DNA from 4 places in the Arthrobacter sp. SPT-J7 genome. Region 1 is predicted to be linked to each of the others. Evidence: riboswitches for the same ligand, from Rfam matches in the RefSeq annotation. Region 1 holds a riboswitch; each other region holds the start of a gene.
The links. A riboswitch is a leader RNA that binds a small molecule or an ion and turns the genes downstream of it on or off. The one in region 1 is predicted to bind thiamine pyrophosphate.
Positions count from the first base shown of each region.

Region 2: it holds a riboswitch for thiamine pyrophosphate, as region 1 does, so the genes downstream of both, AC5RWX_RS18690 (ECF transporter S component) here and AC5RWX_RS24375 (FAD-dependent oxidoreductase) in region 1, are expected to answer to the same signal.
Region 3: it holds a riboswitch for thiamine pyrophosphate, as region 1 does, so the genes downstream of both, AC5RWX_RS00390 (YkoF family thiamine/hydroxymethylpyrimidine-binding protein) here and AC5RWX_RS24375 (FAD-dependent oxidoreductase) in region 1, are expected to answer to the same signal.
Region 4: it holds a riboswitch for thiamine pyrophosphate, as region 1 does, so the genes downstream of both, AC5RWX_RS16200 (ECF transporter S component) here and AC5RWX_RS24375 (FAD-dependent oxidoreductase) in region 1, are expected to answer to the same signal.

Region 1 covers NZ_JBNHFF010000089.1:817-8,111, forward strand. Annotated here, with positions in the region: gene AC5RWX_RS24360 (DEAD/DEAH box helicase) at 1-1,639, opposite strand, end outside; gene AC5RWX_RS24365 (RNB domain-containing ribonuclease) at 1,928-3,415, opposite strand; gene thiE (thiamine phosphate synthase) at 3,538-4,275, opposite strand; TPP riboswitch at 4,303-4,421, shown strand; gene AC5RWX_RS24375 (FAD-dependent oxidoreductase) at 4,414-5,772, shown strand; gene thiS (sulfur carrier protein ThiS) at 5,769-6,005, shown strand; gene AC5RWX_RS24385 (thiazole synthase) at 6,010-6,819, shown strand; gene AC5RWX_RS24390 (4a-hydroxytetrahydrobiopterin dehydratase) at 6,864-7,202, shown strand; gene AC5RWX_RS24395 (hypothetical protein) at 7,291-7,295, opposite strand, start outside.
Region 2 covers NZ_JBNHFF010000021.1:4,169-11,463, reverse strand. Annotated here, with positions in the region: gene AC5RWX_RS18720 (CDGSH iron-sulfur domain-containing protein) at 89-304, opposite strand; gene AC5RWX_RS18715 (glycosyltransferase family 2 protein) at 301-1,347, opposite strand; gene AC5RWX_RS18710 (iron-containing redox enzyme family protein) at 1,362-2,423, opposite strand; gene AC5RWX_RS18705 (DUF4383 domain-containing protein) at 2,504-2,968, opposite strand; gene AC5RWX_RS18700 (hypothetical protein) at 3,091-3,300, opposite strand; gene AC5RWX_RS18695 (heme-degrading domain-containing protein) at 3,404-3,946, opposite strand; TPP riboswitch at 4,019-4,159, shown strand; gene AC5RWX_RS18690 (ECF transporter S component) at 4,225-4,848, shown strand; gene AC5RWX_RS18685 (ABC transporter ATP-binding protein) at 4,848-6,401, shown strand; gene AC5RWX_RS18680 (energy-coupling factor transporter transmembrane component T family protein) at 6,398-7,198, shown strand; gene AC5RWX_RS18675 (glycoside hydrolase family 25 domain-containing protein) at 7,218-7,295, opposite strand, start outside.
Region 3 covers NZ_JBNHFF010000001.1:90,286-97,580, forward strand. Annotated here, with positions in the region: gene AC5RWX_RS00375 (energy-coupling factor transporter transmembrane component T family protein) at 1-132, opposite strand, end outside; gene AC5RWX_RS00380 (ABC transporter ATP-binding protein) at 129-1,847, opposite strand; gene AC5RWX_RS00385 (ECF transporter S component) at 1,837-2,454, opposite strand; gene AC5RWX_RS00390 (YkoF family thiamine/hydroxymethylpyrimidine-binding protein) at 2,476-3,147, opposite strand; TPP riboswitch at 3,178-3,287, opposite strand; gene scpC (succinyl-CoA:acetate CoA-transferase ScpC) at 3,399-4,910, opposite strand; gene AC5RWX_RS00400 (LysR family transcriptional regulator ArgP) at 5,020-5,919, opposite strand; gene AC5RWX_RS00405 (LysE/ArgO family amino acid transporter) at 5,990-6,610, shown strand; gene AC5RWX_RS00410 (metallophosphoesterase family protein) at 6,633-7,145, shown strand; gene AC5RWX_RS00415 (DUF2795 domain-containing protein) at 7,142-7,295, opposite strand, start outside.
Region 4 covers NZ_JBNHFF010000011.1:81,222-88,516, reverse strand. Annotated here, with positions in the region: gene AC5RWX_RS16225 (Na+/H+ antiporter subunit D) at 1-347, shown strand, start outside; gene AC5RWX_RS16220 (Na+/H+ antiporter subunit E) at 344-904, shown strand; gene AC5RWX_RS16215 (MrpF/PhaF family protein) at 916-1,185, shown strand; partial or broken gene mnhG (monovalent cation/H(+) antiporter subunit G) at 1,163-1,531, shown strand; gene AC5RWX_RS16205 (DUF4235 domain-containing protein) at 1,848-2,108, opposite strand; TPP riboswitch at 2,288-2,420, shown strand; gene AC5RWX_RS16200 (ECF transporter S component) at 2,465-3,085, shown strand; gene AC5RWX_RS16195 (ABC transporter ATP-binding protein) at 3,094-4,611, shown strand; gene AC5RWX_RS16190 (energy-coupling factor transporter transmembrane component T family protein) at 4,608-5,405, shown strand; gene AC5RWX_RS16185 (aminodeoxychorismate lyase) at 5,463-6,335, opposite strand; gene cls (cardiolipin synthase) at 6,419-7,295, shown strand, end outside.

The DNA of each region.
Region 1 (7,295 bases):
TACGCGAGCGGCGGGCACGCGAGGGCTGCTCGCCCTCTGATGCCGTGGAGGCCGCGGAGGGGGATTCGGCGGCAGCCGTGGGGGCTGCTGCGGAATCGGACGTACGACGGCGGCGTTCCCCGGTGCGGCCTGCCGAGTCACCGCTGCTGCGGCTGTCGTCGCGGTTTCCGCCCCTGCTGTCCCGGCCCCGGCTGCTGCGCTCCCGGCCGTCGCGTTCGCGCGAGGGGCTGCTGTCACGGCCGCCGCGGCCGTTCTTCTTGCCGGTTTCGCCCAAGTCCTCAAGTACCTCGGCGTCCACCCCGGCAAGGATGCGCTTGTCGCGCGGCAGGCGGCCCTTGGTTCCTTCAGGGATGTCCAGGTCCTCGTAGAGGTGCGGTGAGGAGGAGTAGGTCTCGATGGGCTCCGGAACGCTCAGGCCCAGGGCCTTGTTGATGAGGCTCCAGCGCGGCATGTCGTCCCAGTCCACGAAGGTCACTGCGGTGCCCTTGTTGCCGGCCCGGCCGGTGCGGCCCACGCGGTGCAGGTAGATCTTCTCGTCTTCCACGCACTGGTAGTTGATGACGTGGGTGACGTCGTCAACGTCGATGCCGCGCGCGGCGACGTCGGTGGCCACCAGGACGTCCACCTTGTTATTGCGGAAGGCACGCAGTGCCTGTTCACGGGCGCCCTGGCCCAGGTCGCCATGGATGGCGGCAGCTGCGAAGCCGCGGTCCACAAGCTCCTCGGCCACCTTGGCGGCGGTGCGCTTGGTCTTGGTGAAGATGATGGTGCGGCCGCGGCCACGCGCCTGGAGGATGCGGGCCACAACTTCGGTTTTGTCCATGCTGTGGGCACGGTAGATCAGCTGCCGGATATCGCGTTTGGTGAGGCCCTCGTCGTCCGGATCTGCGGCGCGGATGTGCGTGGGCTGCGTCATGTAGCGGCGGGCCATCGCAATGACGGGCCCGGGCATGGTGGCGGAGAACAGCAGGGTCTGTCGTACTGCCGGCGTACCGGCAATGAGGGTTTCCACGTCCGGCAGGAAGCCGAGGTCCAGCATCTCGTCAGCTTCGTCCAGGATGACGATTTTGACGTTCTTCAGGCTCAGGTGCTTCTGCTTGTACAGGTCGATGAGGCGCCCGGGAGTTCCCACCACGATCTCCACGCCCTTCTTCAGTGCCTCCACCTGCGGCTCGTAGGCACGGCCGCCGTAGATGGTGGTGATGCGGGCGTTGCGTTTGCGCGACGCCGTCTGCAGGTCATTGGCCACCTGCACGGCGAGTTCGCGCGTAGGTACGATAACAAGGGCCTGCGGGGCGCCGGGAACCGGAAGCTTGTCGTAGCCGGGGTCGTCCTGGCCCACCACCCGCTGGAGGGCGGGGATGCCGAAGCCGAGGGTCTTGCCGGTACCGGTCTTGGCCTGGCCGATGATGTCGTGGCCGGACAGGGCCACCGGCAGGGTCATGGCCTGGATGGGGAAGGGGTGGGTGATCCCGGCGTCGGCCAGGGATTCCACGATGTCCGCACGGACGTTGTAGTCGGCGAAGGACTTTTCGGCGATCTCGTGGGGCTTCTCGTCCGAGATGATGGTTTCTTCCGGCTCGATGGTCTCGGTGCCGGACTCGTCGGTCAGAAGCTGGTGGGTATGCAATTCACTCACTGTGGAGTTTCCTTATTCATTTGGGCAGTGGCGCTGCCTGCTCAACGGGCCGGCCGATGGGCTGTTCCGGAGCACGCTTGGGCGCACAAGCAATTCCAGTGGAAGCCGATCGCGGGCTATCTAAATGCTGGCACTGGTGACCAACGGGTGTATCTCAAGATCGCGTAGGGGCGGGCTTGTTGGTTTCAAATTAAGGAAATCAACGACCGGGCATCCATTTCTACTTCTCCAGTCTAGCCGCAGGCGGCCCAAATCCCGGCTTCCGCGGCCGGGCGGCCCTCTATGGCACTACTCTACGAGTTCGAAATGGACTTCCCGCGTCGCGATATCCGAGGAGACCAGGCGGACCCGGACCTTGGTTCCGGACACCAGTTCCCCCGCGCAGCGGGCGGTCACAGCGGGGTCTGCAATCTGGATGACCCCCGAACTGCCGTTCCCGTTGCCGTTCTTCCCGTTCCCGTTGCCGTTCTTCCCGTTCTCCTTTTGCGGCTTCGACCCGGTAATCACGATCGCATCGAATTCCTGTCCGATGTGGTTAACCAGCAGCGCAGCCTCCACGGTATCGAGGGCCATTCGCTCCATCCGTGATGCCAGCTGGTCGGACCCGGCCATGATCTCGGGGAGGGACTGAAGTGCCTCCCGTGCCCAGGCCGGTACGGCACCGCCGTTACTCAAGGCCTCGCAGATCACCAGGACAAAGCGGTCCACGAGGCGGCGCAGCGGAGCAGTGGTATGGGCATAGGCGGCGCCAATGGCGGACTGGACTGCGTCCTCCGGGACGGAACCGTCAAAGGCTGTGTAGGCAGCGCCGCGGAACAGCATGCCGGCTGAGTGCAGGATGGCCAGCTGACGGGGATCGGTGGAGTCGAGGCTGCGCAGGTATTCGCCGTAGCTGACCTCCCCGTCCCAGGGCTTGCCAAGGGCCTCTGTCTGCAGCCGGAAATGATTCAAGGAGCGCTCGTCCGGGGATGGCATGGTGCGCAGGATGCCCACCTTCCCCGCGAGCATGAGGCCGGCGGCTGCCATTCCTGTCATGAGGGATATCTGTGCGTTCCAATCCTCCACCGGAAGCTGGGGAGCGGCAGCAATGCGGTAGCCGCCGTCGGGAAGCTGGACAATCTCCTGTTCCGGCATATTCAGGCTGGCGCCGCCGCGGGCCCGTTCCAGGTCCACGCGCTTGAGCCCTACTTCCTTAAGGAGCTGCAGCACCGGCGAGGCGGTGCCGGCGTCAAGCTCCGCCTGCACCCCTTTATAACTGAGCTTCGCGCGGCTGCGCATCCGGGCCCGCTTCACGGCCACGGACGTCACCTCGGCTGAACTGTCCAGGCGGAAATCCCAGACGAACGCAGAACAGTCCTGGCCGGGGAGGAGGCTGCCCGCCTCTTCGCTGATCACTTCAGGATGCAGCGGGATCCGACCGTCGGGGGCGTAGAACGTCTGGCCACGGCGGCGTGTTTCCGCGTCCAGGGGGCCGCCGGGGGTCACAAATGCCGGCACATCGGCGATGGCGTACAGCACGTGGTAGCCGTCGCCGTCGGCTTCGATGAACAGTGCCTGGTCCAGGTCGGTGGACGAGGCCGGATCAATTGTGATGAATTCGACGCCGGTGAGGTCGTAAGCAGGGAACTCCAGGCATTCAACTGCCGCCTTCGCATCAGCCACTGCGTCCTCAGGGTAGGCGCCCGGCAGCTCCAGCTCCGTCCTCAGGGCACTCAGCGCTTCCTCAAGCGCGTTGTTGTGCTCGTGGACGTTGGGGGCCAGCCGATGGTGTGACACGAAAATCAGCCTAGCCGGAATCAGCGCCTTTATGCAGGCATCCGGGCCCGGAGCGGCGTTTGGCAGCGTCCCGCTTCAGTGGCCGCAGTCTCCCTGGCCGGGGACATGAGGGGCCGGCGGTATCAGGATTTGGGGGCATCCAGGACGGCGAGCAGTGCAGCGGCGGCGGCTGCGGGGTCGCTGGCCTCCGTGATCGCCCGGACCACCACAATCCTGCGTGCGCCTGCGTCCACCACCTGCTCCACATTGCCGTGGTCAATGCCGCCGATCGCGAACCAGGGAACACCGCCGTCGTCCTGTCCTTCCTGCTCCGCCAGCCGCGCAGCTTTGGCGGCATACTTCACCAGCTCCAGTCCCACAGCTGCCCGCCCCGGTTTGGTGGGGGTTGCCCACACCGGACCCACGCAGAAGTAGTCCAGACCGGCGGGGCCGGCGGCCGCACCGAGGGCCGCGTCCACCTGGTCCGGGGTGTGGCTGGACAGGCCAATGGCGGCGTTGCCATTGAGCAGGGTGCGTGCAGCGTCCAAAGGGAGGTCCTTTTGGCCGATGTGGAAGACGGGTGCCCCGGACAGCACCGCGATGTCGGCCCGGTCGTTGACAGCCCAGAGCCGGCCGTGCCGCTCTGCCGCTTCCTTGAGCACTGCCAGGAGTTCCAGCTCCTCTGCTGCCTCAATGGCCTTGTCCCGCAGCTGGATGATGTCCACGCCGCCGGCGAAGGCTGTGTCCACGAACTGGTCGAAGTCACCGCGGCCCCTGCGGGCGTCGGTGCAGAGGTAGAGGCGGGCGGCGTTGACGCCGTTGCTGATCTTGGCGCTGCTGAGGACATCGGTGCCGGCGGCAGGGGTTTGGGACACATTCATGGGGGAAAGCCTAGTTCCTCTACACTGGCCTCGTACTGCGGGAGCCCGCGGCAGCTGTCACAAAGCGCCGGGCTGAGAGGGCGTCAGAGCCGACCGCTTGACCTGATCCGGCTAATACCGGCGTAGGGAAGGAGACACATGGGTGCACCATCAGAGCACTTGACCGTTGACGCGGACAACACCATCCATGCTGATCTGGCGGTGATCGGCGGCGGAGTGATCGGCCACGGCATCGCGTGGGAGGCGAAGCGCTCCGGCCGTTCCGTGGTGGTGATCGACGACGCGCCGGGTTCGGGGGCCAGCTGGGCCGCCGCCGGCATGCTTGCCCCGGTGAGCGAGCTGCACTACCAGGAGGAGGATCTCCTGGAATTCATGCTGGATGCCTCGGCCCGCTGGCCGGCTTTTGCGGCCGGCCTTACCGCAGCGTCGGGAGCAGATCCGGGATACATCACGACGCCGACCCTCGCCGTGGGTGCCGACGCCGCCGACCGCCGCGCCCTGATGGACCTGCGCGCCGTCCAGCAGGCCAGTGGCCTTTCCGTAGAGCCGCTTACCGTCCGGGGTGCGCGAGAACGGGAACCCCTGCTCAGCCCGGGGATCGCCTGCGCCCTGGACACGCCGGCCGACCACCAGGTGGATCCAAGGCTGTTGGTTGACTGCCTGCAGGCCGCCTTGGCTGGCCATGGTACGAATGACGGCGGCGGGAACAGGTTTGCAGCCGCAGGGTGGGGCAGTGCAGCACCCGGCGCCGTCGGCGGGTATGCGGTACCGGGCAAGGCAGCCGGACTGCTGTGGCAGGACGGAGCTGTTGCCGGCGTGCGCCTGGCGGACGGGGGAACCGTGCTGGCGGCCGAAACGGTGGTGGCGAACGGGCTGCACGCAGCAGCTCTTGCAGGATTGCCCGATGAGCTGCTCCTGCCGTTGCGGCCTGTCTACGGGGACATCCTGCGCCTCGCAGTGCCCCGGCATCTGCAGCCCCTGGTGACGTCCACCGTGCGTGGACTGGTGCATGGCGTTCCGGTCTACATTGTTCCCCGCAGGGACGGCACGGTGGTGATCGGGGCAACCCAGCGTGAGGATGCGCTGTCCGGGGCGGACGCCGTTTCCGCCGGGGGTGTGTACCAGCTCCTCCGCGACGCGCAGGTACTGGTTCCCGCCGTCGCCGAACTCGAACTGCTGGAATGCACCGCCCGCGCCCGTCCCGGAACGCCCGACAACGCGCCCCTGCTGGGACGGGTTCCCGCCCCGGAGGCAGCGGCCAACGGGGAGCACGGGTACGTTTCCGGCTTGATCATCGCCACGGGGTTTTTCCGTCATGGCGTCCTGCTGACACCGGCCGCAGCCGCCGTCTGCCGGGACCTTCTGGACGGCCGCGAGGACCCCCGATGGGCGGCCTTCAGCCCGGGCCGCTTTTCCACCAAGGCGGGCGCCCGCCTAACCACCGGTTCAGCATCCAACCACTTCAGCCACACATCGCCCACAAAGGAAACCGCATGAACATCACCTTGAACGGAACCCGGCACTTTGTGCCTGAGGGTGCCTCCATCACCGTGCTCGTCAGCCAGGTCACCGGCCGCCCCCTGGCCGAAAACGGCCAGGCAACGGACGGCCAAAAGCTTGGTGTGGCCGTGGCCCACAATTCCGGGGTTGTACCGCGCAGCCAGTGGTTTACCACCGCGCTCGCGGACGGCGACGAGGTCGAACTCGTCACGGCAGTCCAGGGAGGTTGAGACCATGACCGAAACCAACACCACTCCACGTGTGGCGGGCTATGACGATCCGCTGGTCATTGACGGTGTCACGCTGACATCCCGGCTCATCATGGGCACTGGCGGAGCGCCCAGCCTTGACGGCCTTGGGGCTGCCCTCCTGGCCTCCGGCACCGGATTGACCACGGTGGCCATGCGGCGGTACTCCACCGCTGAGACGGGCTCGCTCTTCCAGTTGCTCGTAAACCACGGCATCCGGGTGCTGCCCAACACCGCAGGCTGCTTCACCGCCCGGGACGCCGTGCTGACGGCCGAACTGGCCCGGGAGGCACTGGAAACCGACTGGGTGAAGCTGGAGGTCATCGCTGACGAGCAGACGTTGCTGCCGGACGCCGTCGAACTGGTGGACGCCACGGAACAACTCGTCAACAAGGGCTTCAAGGTTTTTGCCTACACCAACGATGATCCCGTCCTCGCGCTGCGGCTTGAGAACCTCGGGGCCACCGCAGTCATGCCGCTCGGGGCGCCGATCGGCACGGGACTGGGCATCCTGAACCCGCACAACATTGAACTGATCGTTTCCCGCGCTTCGGTTCCGGTGGTTCTGGACGCCGGCATCGGTACCGCCTCGGATGCGGCGCTGGCCATGGAGCTGGGGTGCGACGCCGTGCTGCTGGCGACGGCGGTAACCCGGGCGCAGAATCCTGCCCTGATGGGGGAGGCCTTCAAACATGCGGTCATCGCCGGTAGGCTGGCGAAAGCGGCGGGCAGGATCCCGCGCCGCGAACATGCACTGGCGTCGTCGGCCATGGAGGGCCGGGCAGAGTTCCTGTAGCCCGCTCCCGGTGCCGTGGAAGCCAGCCGAGGCGAGGAGCAGTCATGGCCGGCAAGGACATTCTTTCGCCCGAGCGGCTCGAGGACGCACTGGCCGTCCTGACCGACTGGCGGTACAGCCAAGGTGCCTTGGTGACCGTGTACAAGATGCCGACCGCGGCTGCCGCACTTGAGCTGATTGCCGCCGTAGGGCGCCTTGCCGAGGAACAGAACCATCACCCGGACCTGGACTGGCGGTACAACCGGGTTTTCCTCCTGTACACCTCGCATGACGCCGGAGGAGAAGTCACTGCACGCGACGTGGGCGCGGCCGAGGCAGTAAGTGAAGCCGCCGCCGCGGTCCGCGCAGTTGCGGAGCCTGCGAAGCACCCCGCTGCCGCTTAAACAGCTGTGACCACTGCCCGAAAGGCAGTGGTCACAGCCGTGCTTGAATGCCGGGCGCGTGGTTCTGGTTAGGGGCCGTGGTTCCCGGCTAAA
Region 2 (7,295 bases), on a different contig from region 1:
ACTTCAGCCTAGCGGCATCATGGCCGGAGCCGGTGCGGCAAGGCGCCCGTTCGCTGTGGGCGTCGTGCATGGAGTCGCAGAACGGTATTCATCCCACCGGCGGTTCCGTCCGGAACTTGATCATTTTGTGGGTGCCGTCGCAGTAGGGCTTGATGGCCGAGGCGCCGCAACGGCAGAGCGCCACGGTCTTGCGCTCCCGTGGGACGGGGTCGCCGGAGGGCGTCACGATTTCAAAGTCGCCCCGCACAATCAAGGGCCCGTCGGGGCACACCACGATCGAGCTTTCGGCTGGTTCCTGGTTCATGGCTGCTCCTGGTCTTGGTAGCTGGCGGAAGGCTGGATGTCTTGGTGGCATATGTTCGCCAGTTTTCCGGAGTGCCGGCGCTGCAGTTCAGCCTCCGAGTGTGCAGCGGTCCTGAGCCGTGCGCCGGCGTAGGGAACGCCCCCGGCCAGCCGGAATGCCAGCGCGATCCAGATGCACACCGCTCGCTCCACGACCCACAACGGGGCGCACCACACCGCCCGGAACGGGAAGACTGCTGCGCCGTTGTTCCGTCGTCTCCCGATGCCGGCTATGACGGCCGGCGCGGCGGCCAGTCCCAGGAGCGCCCGCCCCCGGAGCTGCCCGGGAAGGCAGGCTGCTGCGGTGATTGCCGGAAGCAGGGAAAGTTCGGCGGCGAGGCGGCGGGGCTGGGCGAAATCGTCGTAGGCCTGGCGCGTGCGCTGCTTAAGGAAGTGCCGCAGCTGGGGCGGCCTGCGGGCAACAAAAAGGTCCGGCAGGATCTTTTCCTGTCCGCCGGCTGCCTTGACGGTCCTGATCAGCTCGAGGTTCTCGAAAAGCACCGGATCGTAGCCGCCGGTGGCCAGCAGCGCGCTCCGCCGTACGGCCAGGGTACCGGGGTAGTCCGCCGACCAGGCCCGGTTGACCAGGGTTCTGGAGGTGTCCCAGTACGCGTGCCACGGCAGCGGGTCAAAGTAATTCTGCGGCCGCACGAGGTCCGCTGACCCAAGGTGTTTGACGACGGCGGTGAGCGCTTCGCGCGTGTAGCGCACGTCGTCGTCGGCTATCACCAGCATCTCCGCCTTGGCGGCACGGACGCCCGTCATGACGCCGGCCACCTTGCCGTTGCCTTCACCCTTGCTATGGCCGCCCTCGCCCGGCTTCGGACGGATATGGCGAACACCAGGCGGGAAAGCTGCCCCATGCCGCATGAACAGTTCCGGATCGGAGCCGTCCACCACGGTGACAGGTATCCATTGGGCCAGGTGCCCAAGGTAGGCGGCCAGGTCCGGGAGTCCCGAATCCTCGGTCCAGCGCAGCGGCAGGATGTACTCTGCGGACTGCATAGCGGCCTTGGTGTTCATGCTGCCGCCGGCACTGCCGCCCTCAGCGAGGTCTCGCCCTTTTCCCAGCAGGCCAGAAGGTGCGTGGAAATCCTGCCGTCGATCGCCATTGCCGCCGTCGCCCCCAACAGGACGTCCCCGAGCAGCTCCGGTTCGGCCTCTACCAGTCCACCCGCAAGGTCGCGGCCAGCGATCTGCTCGTGGACGGCGTCGGCTTCAACATGCTCGTCGAAATAGTGGGTCACCCCGGTATCGAAGCCGTGCCGCCGGAAGCCGTTGCCGTACAGGCGGTTGGGCTGGGACGAAGTCATCTCGTAGAGTGCCAGGTGACCTGTGATGGCGCCGCGAAGCCGGCGGTTGAGCCCGAAGAGGGACATCATGTTCACCGCCGCGAGGGAGATGGCAGGTACCGCGTCGACGTACGCGCCGTATGCGTCGTCCAAACCCAACCCCCGCATGGTGCGGGCAAAGAGTGCGCTGTGCATGCGTTCCGGGCGTCCTCCGCCGTACTCGTCGGCCTGGATCTCCACCAGCGCTGCCTTCGGCCGTCCGCTGAGCCGGGGAATGGCCCACGTGTGGGGGTCCGCCTCCTTCAGCTGGTAGACGGATTTGTGGATGAGGAACTCCTTGAGCTGGTCGAGGCCCGCCTTCTTGGCCACGTAGCGGGACACGCTGGGTCCGGTGTCGGAACCGGCCAGACCGAACAGGACGTCAGCCACGGCGTCACTGGTCATCTCCGCTGCGGGCGGCACGTCCAGCTCCCCGGCCACTGATTGGGCAGCGGCCCGCAGTGCTTCCTCGAACGGCCTTTCGAGCAGGCGACGGACCTGGATGAGGCCCGGCTCCCACTCCCACTCGTCGTTGACGCCTTCAAGGCCGGAGTAGTGGAGCTCATAAAGGCAGAAAAGGGCCAGCTGGACGTCGTCGTCGCCGATGATGTCTGTGGTTGTGCCCAGCTCTGCCGTGACCAGGCGGCGCAGCTCTTCGGCGCCCGGGCTGCCGTCGCCGGTGTCGGCGGTACCTGCCAGCGCATTGAACACGGCGCTGCTGATGGGGCCTCGGGGTTCCGGAATTTTCATGATGCTCCTTTAGGTGGCAGCCGTGCTGCCGGTGCTGGGGCGTCGACGGTGACGGTGACGGGTTTCGGTTGGGCCGGGGCTCAAATCACGCCCTGCGGCGGCTTCTTTGGGGTGGTTCGCGGAGATAGCAGGATAGCCAGGATGATCATGCCCAGGCCCAGGGCCAAGTGCAACCAGTTGTCGGCGCCGTTGACAGGGACAAAGTTGGCAGGGGTTTGATCGCCCACCAGGAGACCGTACAGCCAGAGGACCAGGTAGACAACGCCCCCGTAGATGAGAAAGCTCCTTGCCTGCTGGTGGGTCCGGGCCAGCAGCAGCCCCGCTGCCCCGAAGGCCGCATGTACGGCGTTGTGCAGGATGGACACCTGGAAAATTCCCAACAGCATGGCTCCGGAGCCATGCCCGGCCATGCCGAGTGCTTCGTAATCAGTGGTGATCCCGGGGATGAACCCCAGCACAGTCACCAGGAGGAAAAGGGCGCCCGTTGCCAGCGCGGCCTTCTGCAGGCCGGTCCTCGCTCCGGTGGCCCGGGTGCTGACTGTCATGTCCTGTCTCCTCAAAAGCCGGGAGACAACATAGTAAGCATGGTTACTAATAAAAGCTAAGTACGCTTCTCATCTTCCGGACGGTCAGCTAGTGCGGCAGCCCCGGCTGGCGATGCTGGTGACTATCCGTCCGGGGTACTCCACACATAGGGGTTGGCCTGGTGCCCGCCGCGTCGGCCGTGCTGGTACCCCTGCTGCCAGGCCTTCCCGACGGCGGACACAAGCTCCGCCAGCAGGGGATAGTAGGGGTGGTCCGGACCGATGTAGATCATTTCTTCGACGGCCTTGTCCACCGCCGCCCGCACCTGGTTTTCAGCTGCAGGACCGATCATGGCGTCCTCCTGGTTGGAACTCCGGCCGCTGGCCTCGAATGTACTCCGGGCCTGTGGCGGAGTCCATAGCCCGCTGGTTAAGGCAGTCAGCCCATTCCGCTCGTCAGTCCGTTCGCATGGACCCAAGGATCTCCCGCAGGGCCTGTACCACCAGGTCGTGGTCCTGCACCTGGGGAAGCCCGGAAACAGTCACTGTTGCGACTGCACCCACTCCTGCGACATACACAGGGAAGGAGCCGCCGTGGGCAGCATACCGGCTCTGATCGAACCAGGCGTGGTCCTCGATCCGTCCGCCCTTGAGCCGCGCGCGCAGCCCCACCAGGAGGGATGGCACCTCATACCTGGCGGCAGTGCGCTGCTTGGCGCGGATCCAGTGCCCGTTGTCCGGCGTGGCGCCGGTCAGCGCCACATGGAACAGGACCTGCTCGCCCTTGGTGATGTCGATCGCGATGGGAAACTGCCCCTCCTTGCCCAGCTCCACGAGCAGCAGCCCCAGGTTCAGTGCATCGTCCAAGGAGAAACCGGGGAACTGAAGTTCCCTGATTTCGCCTTCAATCCGGGCGATGAGCGATTGCAGGGATCCTTCCTGCTGGATGGCATCGGAATCCGGGTCAAACTCAGTCACATGCGGGAGATTGGCAGCCATGGCCCACAATCTACCCCTCTTCCGGTGTAAACTGGACCCCGCCCACAAGGGCGATTGTTTACCGACAGAATCATTCAACGACAGGGGAGCGCCGCCGTCGGGCATTACTGGCCATGCCAGGGACCGCAGGTGGGCGCTGAGAGTGCGGATAGCCGCAGACCCTCGAACCTGATCCGGTTAGTACCGGCGCAAGGGAGTCGAGTTCTCGAAGTGTGCGGCGACGGCGGCAATGCCGGTTGCTGTATCCACTTTCCCCTCCTGTTCCTCAGGAGGATCGCATGGCAACGACAGCAATCAAGAAGACCACCAGCAAGTCCTGGCGTGTCGTGGACATCGTGGTGGCAGCCCTCATCGCCATCGCCGGCGGGGTCATTTTCTGGGCCTGGTCCCAAGGCGCAGCCGCAGTCTCGGCACCCATGAACGCCGTTTATCCGCCGCTCACCGGCTTGATTGCCGGCGGCTGGATGATCCCCGCGGTGCTGGGTATGCTCATCATCCGCAAGCCGGGCGCCGCACTGTTCTGCGAGACCGTGGCCGCTACCGGCGAACTGCTCATGGGCTCGCAGTACGGCGCCTCGGTGCTGTTCTCCGGGTTTGTCCAGGGCCTCGGCGCGGAGATCATCTTCGCGATCTTCGTGTACCGGAAGTTCAACCTCCCCGTATCACTGCTTGCCGGTGCCGCTGCAGGTCTTTTCTGCGGCCTGAACGATTCCTTTGCGCCCTGGGGCTGGAACATCGCCTACTCCGGCGGGGACAAGCTGGCTTACATCATCTTCACTGCCATTTCCGGCGCCGTGATCGCCGGAGCCCTGTCCTGGATCGCCACCCGCGGCCTGGCAAGGACCGGCGTCCTGAGCTCCTTTGCGTCACGCAAGGCAGCATCGGAGCCCGTCTTTTCCTGATGACCGCTCCTTCCCTCCACGGCGCTGCGGTGGTGGCGCGGCCGGCTGCCGTCACTGCCAGAGGCTGGGGCTGGCGGCATGCCGGGCGGTCCAAACCTGCCGTCCGTGCCCTAGACCTGGACATCCAACCCGGCGAACGCGTGCTCCTGCTGGGTCCGTCCGGCGCCGGCAAGTCCACGCTCCTTCACGCGCTGGCTGGGGTGCTGGGGGATGAACATGACGACGACGGCAAGGCGGGCGATTCGGATGAGTCCGGTTCGCTGCTGATCGACGGCGCCTCCCCCCGGGAGCAGCGCGGCCGGGCCGGGTTGATGCAGCAGGACCCGGAGACCCAGGTTGTTCTCTCGCGCGTAGGTGACGATGTCGCCTTCGGTGCCGAGAACCTTGCCGTGCCCCGCGGTGACATCTGGGCCCGTGTGCACGAGGCATTGGACGACGTCGGGCTTTCCCACCTGCCGCTGGACCATCCGACGTCGGCACTGTCCGGCGGGCAGAAGCAGCGCCTTGCGTTGGCTGGCATTCTTGCCATGCGGCCGGGGCTGATTCTTCTCGATGAGCCAACGGCCAACCTGGACCCTGCCGGGGTAGTGGAGGTGCGCGACGCCGTGGGCCGCTGCCTCGACAAAACCGGGGCAACGTTGGTGGTGGTGGAACACCGCGTGGCCGTGTGGAAGGACCTGGTTGACCGGATTGTGGTGCTGCAACCCGGCTCTTCAACCGATTCCGCTGTGCTGCTGGACGGCACGCCGGGCCAGGTCCTCAGCGAAGCCCGGAGCATGCTGATCGAGGCCGGGGTCTGGGTGCCCGGCTACGTCCCTCCGACGCGTCCCCGTGTTGCCGGTTCGGCTCCCGGGACTGGCGGCCTGCTGCTTGCCGCCGAGGAGTTGGCGGTGTCGCGTGAACGTGTGCGCCGCAAGGGCTTCCGGAAGGTGCCGCCGGTGCCGGTGCAGCAAGACATTTCCGCGCAGGTAAGGGCCGGGCAGGCGCTGGCCGTCACCGGGCCGAACGGAGCAGGAAAATCGACATTTGCGCTGACGATGGCCGGGCTGTTGGAACCGGTTGACGGCAAGGTCTCCGCCACCCTGGCCCTCAGCCGGGGAGCTGGGATTGACCCTTACCAGTGGAAGGCCGAGCAGCTGATCGAGCGGGTGGGTACGGTGTTCCAGGAGCCTGAGCACCAGTTCGTCACGGGGAAAGTACTGGACGAACTGCTGTTTGGCCCGCGGCATCTCGGCCACGGAGAGGAACGGGTGGATGAACTGCTGGAACGGCTCCGGCTGACCGGACTCGTGGACGCCAACCCGTATACGCTTTCGGGCGGCGAGAAACGGCGGCTCTCCGTAGCCACGGTCCTGGCCGCGCATCCCCAGGTCGTGGTCCTGGACGAGCCAACTTTCGGGCAGGACGCCAATACGTGGGCTGAGCTGGCATCCTTCCTGTCGGAGCTCCTGGATGCGGGTACGGCGGTAGTGTCCGTGACCCATGATGCTGAGTTCACGGCGGCGCTGGGCGTAACGGAACTGCGGCTGGCTGCTGCGGCGGTGGTGCAATGAGGCAGGAGTTGAACCTGCGCGGCAACCACGCCCTGCTGACCCGTGCCAATCCGCTGAGCAAGTTCGCCGCCGTCTTCCTGATGACCGCCGTCTTGGCGCTGTCCATCGACTGGGTGTCCGCGTCAGTGGCGCTGGTCTTTGAGTTCCTGCTGTTCCCATTGGCAGGCCTCACCCTGACCCTGCTGTGGCAACGGGGCTGGCCGCTCATCGTGGCCGCCGCAGTGGGCGGTTGGAGCACCTCCATCCTGGCGCCGGACAGCGGAAAGACGCTTATCGACGTCGGCATCTGGACCATGAGCGAAGGCTCCCTGGAGCTGGGGGTCGGGTTCATGCTGCGGGGGCTGGCGATTGCGTTGCCGGCGGTCCTGCTGATGAGCTGCACCGATCCGACTGACCTGGCCGATGCGCTGGCGCAGAAGGCACGCCTTCCGCACCGGTTCGTGCTGGGGACCTTGGCCGCCATGCGGCTCGTGGGGCTGATGGCCGAGGAGTGGCAGACCATCGGCATGGCCCGTCGTGCCCGCGGCGTAGGCTCCCGCGGTACTGCCCTTCAACGGTTGAAGGCGGCGCTGGGGCAGAGCTTTGGCCTGCTGGTTCAGGCTATCCGGCGTGCTTCCCGGCTTGCCGTCACCATGGAGGCACGGGGCTTCGGCGGCGGTCCTCGGACCTGGGCGAGGGAATCCACCTACAGTGCGCTCGACTTTTGGGTGCTGGCTGCGGGGGTGCTGATGGCGGGCGGAGCATGTGTTGCCGCGGTATGGGCGGGCACGTGGAACATGGTGTGGCTGGGGAGTTGACGGCTCACGCGTCCGCTGCTCAGCCGCAGGAGTAGTTGTAATCGAACTTTCTCGTCACGAATTGGGTGAGCGTAACTTCACCGCCTGCGGTCAGGGG
Region 3 (7,295 bases), on a different contig from region 1:
CGTGACCGGATCGAAAATGAAGACCAGCGCCAGCGAAACGATAAACAACAGCGCGAGCTTGACCGTGGGATTGCGCCGGGCGAGGACGCTGCCGAAAGCGGCGACCGGTCCCGCGGGGACTGCGGCGGTCATGCTCGGGTCCCGGGCAGCGGTTGCGCGCAGGCCCCAGCGGAAACTGCCGCATCCAGCCCGCTGAGGACGCGGCGGATGGCGTCTGCCGAATCGAACTCGGCGAACAGCCAGTCGAGCAGCGGCGGCAGCGTCAGGCCGGCCCGTCCCAAAACGTCCGGGTCGCGCAGCACGTCGAAGATGGCTCCGTCGGCAATCACGGTGCGCTCTGCGATGACGACGGCGCGGTGGGCCAGGGCGGCAGCGGTACGCAGGTCGTGGCTGGAGAAGAGGACGGCGCGGCCGGCGGCCGCCGCCTGCCTGAACGCGGCGGCGGTGGCAATCGTGTCCCTCCGGTCCAGGCCGAAGGTCGGCTCGTCCGCCAGTAACGCAGGCCGGTCATGGGCCAGCATGGCGGCAACGCTGAGGCGGCGCTTTTCGCCGCCGGACAGCCGGAAAGGGCTCTGGCCGGCCAGATGGGTGAGCCGGTGCTGGTCCAACAGGTTTGCGAAGAAGTCGTCCGGGGCATCGGGCAGCCCGTGCCGGACTTCCTCTGCGACGGTGTGGGCCACGAACTGGTGTTCGGGGTTCTGGAACACCATGCCGGGGCGGGGTCCGAGCACCGTTCCTTCGGCGGGCGGAAGGAGTCCCGCCAGGGTGAGCAGCAACGATGTCTTGCCCGCTCCGTTCGCTCCCAGCAGGGCCGTGATCTCCCCGCGCCTGAGCTCGACGTTCACGTTGTCGAGGATCGCCGGTTCCGCCACTGGCGCACGCCGGGAACGGCGCTTCTTCGGTTCGCTGCCGCGCGCGACGCAGACATTCTGTGCAGATAGGACCGTGCCGCCGGCGCAGGGCGCAACTGGAGTGCCGCCGTCGTTCGGTGCCGCCAAGTCGCGGAGAGCGGAGCGTACGCCGGGCGCGTCCAGACCTCCGGTCAATCCGGTGACCGCCAACAGTTCCGTTCCCAGCGGCAGCCAGCATCCGCGGGCATTGAGCTGTCCGGCGCTGTCTGCCAGCACCTCCGTGGTCGCGCCGTCCGCCAGGACCTGGCCCTCGTCACCGAGCACGATCGCCCGGCCGGGCAGCCCGGCAATTCCTGCGCGTCCGGCGTAGTCGTCGAGCCTGTGCTCGACCAGCACGACGGCCGGGCAGTAGGCTGCTGTGGCAGCGTCGATCGCCTGCCGCACGGCAGCGAGGCCGGCCGGGTCGAGCATGGAGGTCGGCTCATCGAGCAGCAGGATCGCCGGTTCGGCGATCAGGCTGGCTGCCAGCGCCACGCGCTGGCTCTCTCCGCCGGAAAGCCGGCCCGTCTGTCGTTGCCGCAGACCGGCCGCATCGACCGCCGCGAGGGCGCGGTCGATGCGTGCCGATATCTGCCCCGGAGGCACGGCGCGGTTCTCCAGCGGAAGAGCCAGTTCCTGTTCCACGTCCGGCAGGCAGACGCCGGAGGAGGGGTCTTGGGCGAGGACGCCGACATCGCGCGAGAGTTCGACGACCGACGCATCGGTGGTGGCCGTCCCGCTCACCGACACGCGGCCCGTGAGCGTGGACAGCACCGTGTGCGGAACCACCCCGGTGATCGCCTGCAGCAGCGTGGACTTTCCGGACCCCGAGGCCCCGAACACGATCAGGTGCTCGTCGGGCTCCAGCCGCAGCCCGACGCCGCGCAGCACCGCGGACTCCCGCCGGGGAAACTCAACGGAGACGTCGTCGAGCAGCAGGGCAGGTTCAGCGGGCATTGGCCTTGCCCAGACGCGCGCACCCGATCGCGAAGTTGTCCACCACGCCCGTCTTCGCGAGGGCGTCGACAATCAGCTTGGCCAACAGGCCGCCGAGCACCACGCCGGAAATCAGGTGGATGACCAGGCGGGTGAAAAACAGGTCCTGGCCGTACCAGCCGGAGCGGAAGGCCGAATAGAAGAAGACCAGGCCGGCACCGAGCAGGCCGGACAAGGCATATGTGGCCCAGCCGTACGAACGGTAGCGGGTGGCCGCGAACGGGATTTCGCTGCCGATGCCTTGGATGGCCGCCGCGATGAACAGCATCGGGCCCACCGCCGAGCCCAGGAAGACGACCTCGATCACCGAGGCCAGCACCTCGGCGATGACGCCGGCAAACGGACGCTGGACGATAGCAATGGCGATCGGCGCGACCAACAGCCAGCTGCCGGCAAGGAAGTGCTGCGAGAGGTCGCCGGCCGGTCCCATCAGGATCGACAGGGCAGTCCAGGCCTGCACAAAGACCCAGTAGAGGAAACCGAAGACGACGCCGAGGACCACCAGCAGGACCAGGTCCTTGAGGCTCCAGGAAGACCGTGTGCGGGCAGGGCTAGATGAGGTTGACATGTAGATTCCTTCCGGCCAGCGTCAGGACGCGCTGGGGCTGTTGATGGACAAGGTCGCATGCGTGACGACGTGCTGGACGGTGCGCCCGATCAGGACCCATCCCGCGGCGATGGTCTGCAGGACCTGGGCGACGTCTCCGTCCAGCCGGGTGACGTAGTGGTCTTCGGTCACGATCACGCCGGTGGACTTGGCGTAGTCGATGGCGGCGTAGATGTCGCGCATGTGATCCGCTGCAGCGCTGCCGGTTCCGCCGTCGGCGAGCGGGTAGATCGCCCAGTCTGCCGCCGCCTGGATGCCGGTCGGTTCCAGTTGCGGGATCTCCGAGTACAGCGCCGCGCCGCCCTCGGGGATCTCGCAGCTGACGCCGCCCGGGCAGCCCCGGGACAGCTGGACCGCGGCCGCCACGTGCGCTCCGCTGCGGCCGGCCGCGGCAATCACCTGGCTCAGATAGCGCAGCACGTCCTGTTCGGCGCCGGAGACGTAGGTGCTGACTTTCCCGGTCTGGACCTCGAGCCCGGTGGCGTCGGCCTGCCGCAGCGCCGCCAGGATGACGTCGACGTAGTCATCGGCCATCACCGCCAAGGTCAGTCTGGCCCCGACGCCGAATTCGCGCGGCGTGGCGGTGAAGGAGGTTCCGGTGTTGCCGGGGGAGGGATGGTTTGCTGCCGTGGCGGCAGCGTCAGGTGCTCGCATGGTCGCGCCCTTCTGTGGTGTGGACAGGGCACGGGTGTGAGGGTTGCTCCCTGCGCTGGCATGATCCAGATCAGGTTCAACGGTCGAAACTTGAGAAGTTTCCTCTCAGCCCGGCTCACCGGACTCCCGTGTACAAGCCAGCAGCCTACCGGCAGGTTCGCCAGGTGGCGAAAGGACGCCAGTACGACGACGTCACACTCCGGTAGACGGCCGCGGCCAGGCCCGGCTGCTGCCGGGCCGGGCGGCGGGAGTTAGGGGCGCATGCTTCCCGTCTCCACGAAGCGCTGGTGCCAGGACAAGGCCTCGCCGAGCAGGTGCGGGGTGTGCTTGGCAAAGCTGTCCCTGCAGGCGCGGTCGAAGTAGTCCTGCAGCATCGGCCGGTAGTCCGGATGCACGCAGGTGTCGATAATCTTGCGCGCGCGCTGCTTCGGGGCCAGACCGCGCAGGTCGGCTAGGCCCTGTTCGGTCACCACAATCATGGTGTCGTGCTCGGTGTGGTCCACGTGACTGGCCATCGGCACGATGCTGGAGATTTTTCCGCCCTTGGCCGTGCTCGGCGACATGAACACGGACAGGTAGCCGTTCCGGGCGAAGTCGCCGGAGCCGCCGATGCCGTTCATCACCTTGGTGCCGGCAATGTGGGTGGAGTTGATGTTGCCGTAGATGTCCGCCTCGATCATGCCGTTGAGCGCAATGCAGCCCAGCCGGCGGATCAGCTCCGGGTGGTTGGAGATCTCCTGGGTGCGCAGGATGATGCGCTCGCGGTAGTAATCGACGTGGGCGTTGAACTCCTCCACCCCGGCCTGGCTGAGCGAGAAGGACGTGGCCGACGCCATCCGCAGCACGCCGTCCTTGATCAGCTTCAGCATGCCGTCCTGGATGACCTCGGTGTACGCGGTCAGGCCGCGGTAGCCGCCGGCGGCCAAGCCTTCCAGCACCGCATTGGGGATATTGCCGACGCCGGACTGCAGCGGCAGCAGCTTGTCCGTCAGGCGGCCGCGCTGGACCTCCTGGTCCAAAAAGTCCAGTAGGTGGCCGGCGATTTGCTGCGAGGTCTCGTCCGGCGGGTTGAACGGGGAGTTGCGGTCAGGGGCGTCCGTGTGCACGATCGCCACGATCTTGTCCGGGTCCACCTGCAGATATGGGTCGCCGATCCGGTCATCCGGATGCAGCAGCTGGATTGGTTTCCGGTTCGGCGGCAGTGCGGTGCCGTAGTAGACGTCGTGCATGCCCTCCAGTTCGGCGGGCTGCGCGCTGTTGACCTCCACAATGACCTTGTCCGCCTGCTCCAACCAGGTCTTGTTGTTGCCCACCGAGGACGACGGGATCAGCCGGCCGTCTTCCAGCATGCCGACCACTTCGACGACGGCGAGGTCTACGTCGCCGAAGAACCCGAACCAGGTGTGCTGGGCGACGTGGCTGAGGTGGATGTCGATGTAGTCCAATTCCCCGGCGTTGATGCGCTCGCGCAGTGCTGGGTCGGACTGATAGGGCAAGCGCAACTCCATCCCGTCCACCTTGGCCAGCGCGCCGTCGAGCTCAGGGGCGGTCGATGCCCCGGTCAGAACGCGGATCTTAAACTGCTCACCCGCTGCGTGGGCGGATTCCATCCGCGCCGCCAGCGCCTGCGGCACGGCCTTCGGGTAGCCGGCCCCGGTGAAGCCGCTCATGGCCACCGTCATGCCGGGTTTGATCAGTTCGGCCGCCTGCTCGGCGGACATTACGCGCTCGAGCATGCGGGCATTGCGAATGCGGTCTTGCATCATGCCCCTTCGTCAGATTCTTCCCTCCACCTTAGGCGTCGGGCACGGATGTTCGGGCCTTGGTGACGGGCGGAAGCACCGCACGGAGCGCTCCTGCGTGGCGGTGCTGCTACGGCTGGCGCAGTTGTTCCTCCGCGGTTTGCCGCACGCAGGCGGAGAGTTCATCAAGGATCGGTGAGCTGATTTTCCAGCGCTGCCAGTAGAGCGGCACGTCCACCGGCAGGTCCGGGGCCAGCTCATGCAACGTGCCGCGGCGGAGGTCCGCCAGGCACTGCTGTTCCGGCAGCAGGGCCCAGCCGATACCCAGCCGGACGGCGGCCGCAAACTCCCCGGACGCCGGCATGTAGTGGCGGGGCGCGGACAGGCCGGCGCCGGTCACCGTCCGGTAGAAGCGCTCCTGCAGGTCGTCCTTGCGGTCGAAGTCCAGCACCGGCGCCTCACCCAGCCAGGCCAGGTCGTCGTCCGGCGTCCCGTTGGGCCGCCAGTGCGCCAGATAGTCGCTGCTGGCCACCGCCCGGTACCGGAGCGAGCCGAGGGCTTCCACGGAACAGCCCTGGACTGGTTCCGGCGTGGCAGTCACCGCCGCGGTGACACGACCCGACCGCAGCAGCGAGGTCGAATGCTGCTCGTCTTCACGGTGCACCTCAAAGAACACGCCACGATCGCGCGGCATCCGGGCCAGCGCCCCCAGGAACCAGGTGGCGAGCGAATCCGCGTTGACCACCAGCGGCAGGGCCAGCCCGGTCATGCTGCCGCCGAGTTCGCGCTGGGCATCGGCCTGCAGGACCCGCACCTGCCGCGCCAGCCGGAGGACCACATCGCCGGCAGCGGTCGGCTGCACCGGCGTAGTGCGTTGCAGCAGGACCTGCCCGGCCGTCTGCTCCATGGCCTTGATCCGCTGCGAAACGGCGGAGGGAGTCACGTGCAGTACGCGAGAGGCGGCATCAAAGCTGCCTTCCTCGATGACGACGGCGAAGGTCGCCAGATGATCGAGTTGGAACGGCTGCATAAGCTCAGCTTACGTAACTGTAGTTTCTTTAGCTGTACTGGTGTCTGCGGCTCGGATAGCGTCGACTGTTGTGACTACCGCTATTGCCCCCACCGTTTTGCTGGGCCTGGGGACCGGGTTGGCCCTGATCATCGCGATAGGGGCGCAGAATGCCTTCGTGCTGCGCCAAGGGATCCGGGGCGAGCACATCGGTGTCGTCGTCCTCATCTGCGCGGTCTCGGACGCGGTGCTGATCACAGCCGGAATCGCCGGAATCGGCGCAGTGATCCAGGCCGCGCCCGCGGTGGTGGACATCATTCGGCTGGGCGGGGCCGTCTTCCTGCTGGCATATGCCGTCTTCGCCGCCAAACGGGCGATCAAGCCGGGCGCGCTCACCGCCTCGGAGAACCAGCGCGGCGGCGGGCTAGCCTCCGTGGCCGCCACCGCCTTGGCGCTGACCTGGCTGAACCCGCACGTCTACCTCGATACGGTCCTGCTGCTCGGTTCCATCGCCAACACCCAGGGCCCCGAACTGCGCTGGTATTTCGGCCTCGGCGCCGTGCTGGGCAGCATCGCCTGGTTCAGTGCGCTCGGATTCGGCGCCAGGCTGCTCCGCCCCTTCTTCGCACGGCCCGGCTCCTGGCGGATCCTGGACGGACTGATCGCGGTGGTCATGCTGGCGCTGGGGCTGCGAATGGCCTTCGGATTCTGAGCGGGTATGCAAGGATTCCGGTATGGCCAGCAAGATTCTGTTCCTCGCGGACACCCACGTGCCAAAGCGTGCCCGCCGGCTCCCCAAGCAGGTGTGGGATGCGATAGGCGCGGCCGACGTGGTGTTCCACGCCGGCGACTGGGTCACCGCGGACCTGCTGGACGAACTGGAGCAGCGCAGCCGACGGCTGATCGCCGTGTACGGAAACAACGACGGCGACGACCTGCGCTCGCGCCTGCCGGAAGTCGCAGCAGCAACCGTTGACGGCGTCCGCTTCGCCATGATCCACGAAACGGGAACGGCGAAGGGCCGCGAACAACGGTGTGAGGCGCGCTTTCCGGACGTAGACGTGCTGGTGTTCGGGCACAGCCACATCCCGTGGGACACCACGTCGCCCGGGGGTCTCCGGCTGCTCAATCCGGGATCGCCCACCGACCGCCGCCGCCAACCGGTCTGTACCTACATGACGGCGACGGCCGACGGCGGCAGGCTCCTAGGTGTGAAGCTGGTGCCGGTGGACAAGCCGGCGGGCTAGTTGCCGGAAACGGCTTTGCTGACTTCGGCCGGGCTCTCGTACTGCCGGTCGGGAAGATTCCTGAGCGCCGACAGGACGTCGTCGCCGGCCCCGGACTTTTCCGCGTTCTTAACCAGATCAGCGGCGGAAGCGGGGTAGTCAACGCCGCCC
Region 4 (7,295 bases), on a different contig from region 1:
TTGCTTTGGCCCGGGTCTGGAACCGCGTGTTCTGGCGGCGCCCGGAAGATGCCGAGCACCCGGATCCGGTCTTGGTGGCAACCAAGCCCGACGGGTCGGCTGTACGGACGACCCGCCACGTGGAGGACCATCCGCACGGGCGGTTCACCGGGCGCGGCATCGTTCAGCTGCTGCCCATGCCGATGGTCTGGCCGACGATCGGGCTGGTGGCGATGGGCCTTGCCCTGACGGTATTCGCCGGCCCGCTCTTCGAACTGAGCGACCAGGCGGCACGGGAGATGCTGCAGCGCACGCCGTATATCGAGGCGGTCCTAGGGGACGGCGCCATGCAAGGTGGTGGCCAATGAGGAAACCGCGTATTTCCATCTGGATCGAGCTGCCGCTGCTGGCTTGGCTGGTCTTCCTCTGGGGCGCTTTGTGGCAGGATTTCAGCGCCGGCAATCTGATCTTCGGTTTGCTGATCGCTCTGCTCATCGTGAACCTTTTCTACCTGCCGCCGGTCGAACTCAGCGGGCGCTTCAATCCACTGGCAGCGGTGATCTTCGCCGCGACCTTCGTGTGGAAAGTGGCGGTGGCGAGCTTCGAAGTACTCTGGCTTGCCCTGACCACCGGCCCGAAACTGCGCAACGCGGTGGTGGCGGTGCGCTTGCGAAGCCACTCGGACCTGCTGGTGACGGCCACTGGACATGCCATCTCGTTGATCCCGGGCAGCTTCGTGGTGGACGTAGACCGGTCCACCTCCACCCTCTACCTGCACGTGATCGACGTGGCCACCAAGGAAGCCGCCGAAGACTTTCAGGCCGAGGTGCGGAACATCGAGGCCGGCCTGATCCGGATGATGGGGACCAAGGAAGAACTGGAACTGGTCAAAGCTGAAGGTGCCGGCAGAAGAGGAGCAGCGTAAACGTGGAAATCATGTCGCTTGCCCAAATCGTCGTCATGGTCATTCTGGCCCTGTCCGCTGTGCTGGCGCTGGTCCGACTGGTCCGCGGGCCGTCGCTGCTGGACCGGTTGCTGGCCATAGACGTGCTGCTGGCGGTAGTCTGCGCCGGACTGATTGCGGACATGGCCGTCGGCGGCCACATGAATAATCTGACGCTGGTCGTGGTGATCTGCCTGGTCGGCTTCATCGGTTCCGTGGCCGTGGCCCGATTCGTCACCGATGGGCGGCCCCGTGAACACTGACCTGATCCTCGACATTGCCACCGCCGCCTGCTTGATCACCGGCTCGGTGATGTCCTTGGCCGCGGGCATCGGCCTGCTGCGGTTCCCGGACCTGCTGTCGCGGATGCACGCCGCCACGAAACCGCAGGTGTTCGGCTTGCTGCTGCTGCTGACAGGTTTAGGACTCCAGCTGGGCAGCTGGGCGGCGGTGCCCGTGTTGCTCATCGCATGGCTGTTCCAGCTGCTCACCGTGCCGGTCTCGGCACACATGGTGGGCCGCGCCGGATACCGCACCAAACACTTGCGGAGGGAAATCCTCAGCGTGGACGACCTCGACGCGGTGGTGGAAGCGGCAGCCGAAGAAGAGCCGGAAGCGGAGCTCGACGCCGCAGCGGTGGACGCCGGCGAGGCCGACGCGGCCGAGGCGGACGCTGCTGCGGCCGAGCCCGCAGACGCTGCGGACGGCGCTGCTGCACTCGGCACGGACCCCGGGGTCGGTGACAGGCGAAGTGCGGCGACGGCGGCTGGTCGAGTCCGGAAAGACCACGACTCCGCCGGACCGCACAAGTCCTAGTGCCCCACAGGGTCTGGTTCCGCACAAAGTCCAGCGCCGCCCAAGGACCAGGAGAGCCGACGGGGACGAGGCTGCAGCCCCGTCCCCGCCGGCGTGTTCCTTACGCGCTCTAGACGAGTTCCGGGGTCTTTTCGTAGTGCCGGACTGCCTTGGCGGTGGCCCGCTTGAGCAGTACCTGGATTACCCGGCCAACCGTGCCCGAGACTACCGCGAAAATCACGGCAGACCGCAGGCTGTTTTCCAAGTCATCGTCGGCCTGAGGCGCGTCGCGGCCGGTGACCTTCTTCCACACGTAGCCCAGCACCTTGGTGGCTGCCAAGCCCGCACCTACACTCACCAGGGTGCCTAAGAGCCTTAGTACAACGGTCATGCCTGCTCCTTTCCGGGGCACAGCGTCCCCGTGTCATCAGCTCTGCCGTTCCCAGCCTACTGCCCGGCACCCACGCGTCCCGCCGCCGTCGTGCATTTTCCCGCGTTTTCCCGCGGATGGTGGCCGAATGGGCCGCCGGACCGGCCGAGTGTAGACTGGGTGCTGCTGCTAGACAGCACCTATAACGACAGGGGAGCGTCCGACCGACCGGCACACGCCGGACACGGGAGGGACGCTGAGAGTGCGGAGAGACCGCAGACCCTCGAACCTGCTCCGGTTAGTACCGGCGAAGGGAGTCGAGTTCTCGGGGCGCGCCGCGTGGGCCGCCCTCCCCTCCTGCACCCAGGAGGATTAAAGTGAGTACCGTTTCGAATGCACCCACCACGCCCAGTCCCTCGCGCACGCCGCGATATCGCTGGCGAGTGGTGGACATCGTCGTCGCCTCGGTGATTGCCGTGGCCGTCGGCGTCATCTTCTGGGCCTGGTCCGCGGCTTGGCCGCTGATCGAGAGCCTCACCGTGGCGTTCCCGCCCTCCGCCGGCCTCTACACCGGCGGATGGCTCATGGCCGGGGTGCTGGGCGGGCTGATCATCCGCAAGCCCGGCGCCGCAATCTACTGCGAGGTGCTGGCCGCCATCGTCTCCGGCCTGCTGGGCACCAGCTTCGGCATGAGCGTGCTGGTTTCCGGCCTGATCCAGGGCCTGGGCGCCGAAGTCGTCTTCCTGCTCTTCCTCTACCGGAAATTCAACCTGCTGGTGGCGATGCTGGCCGGTCTCGGCGCCGGCCTGGCGCTGTCGATCAGCGAGAACATCCTCTACAACATGCTCTGGGCGCCCGAGTGGCAGTTGGCCTACGTGGGCTTCGCCGCAGTGTCCGGCGTGGTGATTGCCGGGTTGCTGCCGTGGCTGGCGGTCAAGGGCCTGGCCAGGACGGGCGTGCTGTCCTCCTTCGCGGCGGGCCGCGCGGCAGACGTCTGAGCCGTTCCATGAAACTGCAGAGTACGACGGCGGTGTCCGGCCCGGTGCCGGTCCTCGCCGAGGGATGGGGCTGGCGGCATGCCGGCCGCAAGGATCCGGCGGTCAGCGGGGCCAGCTTCAGCATTGCAGCCGGTGAACGGGTGCTGTTACTGGGTGCCTCCGGCGCCGGGAAGTCCACGCTGCTGCACGCGATGGCGGGCGTGCTCGGCGACGACGGGGAAGGCGAGGAAGTCGGGCGGCTCACCGTGGCCGGGCTGCGTCCCTCGGAAGCCCGCGGCAGGGCCGGGCTGGTGCTGCAGGACCCGGAAAGCCAGCTGGTGCTGGCGCGGGTGGGCGACGAGGTGGCCTTCGGGGCGGAAAACCTCTCCGTCCCGCGCGGACAGATCTGGGACCGGGTCCGCGAAGCGCTGGCCGACGTCGGACTGGAGGTGCCGCTAAACCATCCCACCGCGGCCCTGTCGGGCGGGCAGAAACAGCGGCTGGCGCTGGCATCGGTCCTGGCCATGCGGCCGGGGCTGCTGCTGCTGGACGAGCCGACCGCGAACCTGGACCCGGAGGGCGTGCACGAAGTGCGCGACGCCGTGGCCCGGGTGCTGGACCGGACCGGTGCCACCTTGGTGGTGGTGGAACACCGCGTGGCCGTCTGGGCGGACGTGGTGGACCGGGTGATCGTGCTGGCGGCCGGAGGCGGCGTGCTGGCAGACGGCCCGCCGGACAAGGTGCTGGCCGAAAGCGCCACCCGCGCCCGGCTGGTGGCGGCCGGTGTTTGGGTTCCCGGACATACGCCGCGGCTCCAGCTGCCCGCGGCCCCGGTTGCCGGCGGGCCGTTGCTGCAGGCGGTGGGATTGGACGCGGCCCGGAGCCGGAAGACCGGGCCGGTGCTGCGGGGCGTGGACTTGGACCTGCTCAGCGGACACGCGCTGAGCATCACCGGACCGAACGGCGCCGGCAAGTCGACGCTGGCCCTCACGCTGGGCGGCCTGCTGGCGCCCGCCGGGGGAGGGCTGTTCGCGACCCCGGCGCTGCACCGTGGCGCGGCGCAGTCCCCGGTGAAATGGAAGTCCGCCCAGCTGGTGGCCCGGATTGGCAGCGTGTTCCAAGAACCGGAACATCAATTCCTGACCAGCACCGTGGCCGACGAACTGGAGTTCGGTCCGCGGCGGGTGGCGAAGCTGCCCGAGCCGGAGGTCCGGCAGTTGGTGGACAGCATTGCCGAACGGCTCCGCCTGACCCGGCTGCTGCGGGCCAACCCGTTTACCCTCTCCGGCGGCGAGAAGCGCCGGCTCTCGGTGGCCACCATGCTCGCCACCAGTCCGGACATCCTGATGCTGGACGAGCCGACCTTCGGGCAGGACGCCAACACCTGGGCTGAACTGGTCACGCTGCTGGCCGAGTTGGTGGCCGAAGGCAAGAGCGTGGTGTCGGTGACGCACGACGCCGACTTCACCGCGGCGCTTGGCGGCACGGCTGTGCGCGTGGACGGCGGCGCAGTCCAGCCGGTGCAGGCGCTTCGGAGGGCAGCATGAGCGTGGACTTGATGACTCCGCGGCTGACCGCCTCGCCGTTCAGCCGAGCCAACCCGGTGTCCAAGCTGGCTGCTGCCGCCGTCATCACCGTGGTGGTCATGCTCAGCGTGGACTGGGTCAGCGCGTCGGTCGTGCTGGCGGCCGAGCTGCTGCTGATGCCGGTGCTGGGGGTGAACCCGTGGCTGCTGTTCAAGCGCGGCTGGCCCTTGCTGGCGGCGGCGGCGACCGGGGCCTGGGCCACGGCATTGTTGGCGGAGAAGACCGGAGCGGTGCTGTTCCAGCTCGGGCCGGTGGTGTTCACCGAGGACTCGGTGGCCGGCGGAGTCGCCATTGGCCTGCGCTCGCTCGCCGTCGCCCTGCCGGGCATTTTCCTGCTGTTGACCACCGACCCGACCGATCTGGCCGACGCGCTGGCGCAGAAGCTCAAGCTGCCGCACCGGTTCGTGTTGGGAGCGCTGGCCGCCATGCGGTTGGTCGGGCTGTTGGTGGAGGAATGGCGCACCCTGGGTCTGGCCCGCCGTGCTCGGGGGGTCGGGGCGGAGAACCGGCCCTTGGCCAAGGCCGGTGCGTTCCTGGGCCAGGCGTTCGGGCTGATTGTGCAGGCCATCCGGCGGGCCACCCGGCTGGCGGTTGCCATGGAGGCGCGCGGTTTCGGCGCGGGTCAGCGGACCTGGGCGCGTGAGTCCAGCTACAGCACGGTGGACGTTTGGGTGCTGCTGGGCGGCGTACTGATTGCGGGCGCTGCGGCCGCGGCCGCTGTAGCCGCCGGCACCTGGAACTTCATCTTCATTTGAGCCTGGGGCCGCTGGCTTCGGGCCCCGGGCCCGGACGGCGCCGGGAGTGCGCCGCAGCTACTCCCGGCTGCCTTCGGCCAGCAGCGCGGTGAGTTCCTCCGTCAGCTCCGGCGACATCGGGATCTCCTTGCCGTCGATGCTTTTCACCGGTGCCAGCAGTCGGATGCTGGAGACAAGCCAGACGGCATCGGCCTCGTAGAGGTCGTCCGGTTCCAGCGGGCCGTAGCCCAGCTGCCATCCGGCTGCGGCTGCCGCCTTGAACAGCACCGCCTGGGACGTGCCCGGCAGGATGCCGCTTTCCAAAAGCGGGGTGACCAACGTCCGAACGCCATCGCGCACCCGAGCCATCAGCACGGTGGAGGTGGGTCCTTCGAGGACGCGGCCATCGCTGGACGTGAAGATGACGTCGTCGGCGTCGTTCTTGCGGGCGTAGCGCAGCGCCGCCATGTTGACCGCATAGGAAAGCGTTTTCGCGCCCATCAGCAACCACGGGGCTCGTTCGGCCAGCGAGCTGTCATAGCCGCGGTCCAGCAGCAACACCGAGATCCCGTCGGTGCGCTGGCGCTGTCCAGCCGACGGCGGCAGCGAGGCCTGGACCCAGGCGGTGGGTGCGGTGGCGCCTTCCACGCCGCGGGTCACCAGTAGTTTGATGACCAGCTCCTCGACCGGCGGGTGCTCCGCGATCGCCGTCTTGATGGCACGCTCCCACGCGTCTGCGGGCGGCAGCTCCAAATCCATGGTCCGGGCGGACGTCGCCAGCCGGTCCAGATGCGCCTGCACCTTGCGCGGAATGCCGTTCACCGCCAGCAGGGACTCGAAAATGCCGTCGCCACGGGTGGCACCGAGATCGGTGGCCATGAGCTGGGGCTGTGTTGCATCTGCGATGCGGCCCGCCTCGTAGGCGGGGTCCAAGAACACCAGAACTGTCATATGCCCAGCTTAGTTTGTCGCTGGCCGCCGGGTAGGCTAGGGAGGATTGCGCCGGCACACGGCGGGAGGGGAGGAGCAGCCGCGTGCTGTGGTCGTTTGCGGGGCTGGGCACATTCCCCGACTGGGTCGTCGCCATTCTCGGCGTGATCGACATGGCCATCCGCATCATCGCCTTGGGTGTGATTCCCGGCAACCGCCGGCCCAATACCGCCATGGCGTGGCTGCTCGCCATTTTCTTCATCCCGCTGATCGGCCTCCTGCTCTTCTTCATGTTCGGCAGCTACCGGCTCTCGGAACGCCGGATCGCCAAGCAGGCGGAGATCAACCGCCGTGTCTGGGCCGCCACTCATGACCTGGAGGAGCCCCGCAGCCAGCGGGACGCACCGGCCTGGGTGCATTCGGCGGCCGAGCTGAACCGGCGGCTCGGTGCCTTCCCCATCGTGGACAGCAACCATGTGGAGCTGTACCCGGACTACGACGCCTCGATTGCCGCGATGACCAAGGCGGTGCGCGAGGCCCGCGAGTACGTGAACATCGAGTTCTACATCATGAGCAGGGACGCGACCACCGGCGAACTCTTTGCCGCGCTGGAGGAAGCCGCAGCCCGCGGCGTCCGGGTGCGCTTGTTGTTCGACCACATCGGAGCCCTCCGCGTGACTGGCTACCGCAAGTTCCGCCGCTGGCTGGACACCACCCAGATTGACTGGCGCCGTTCGCTGCCGGTGCTGCCGGTCCGGGGCCAGTGGCGCCGGATCGATCTGCGCAATCACCGCAAGATCCTGGTGGTGGACGGGCGGGTGGCCTTCACCGGATCGCAGAACCTGATCGAGCCCGGCTACCGGCGCACCTCCAGCGAAAGGATCGGCCGCAAGTGGGTGGAACTGATGGCGCGCTACGAAGGGCCCATCGTCACCGCACTGAACGTGGTGTTCGCGACCGACTGGTTAAGCGAGACCGACG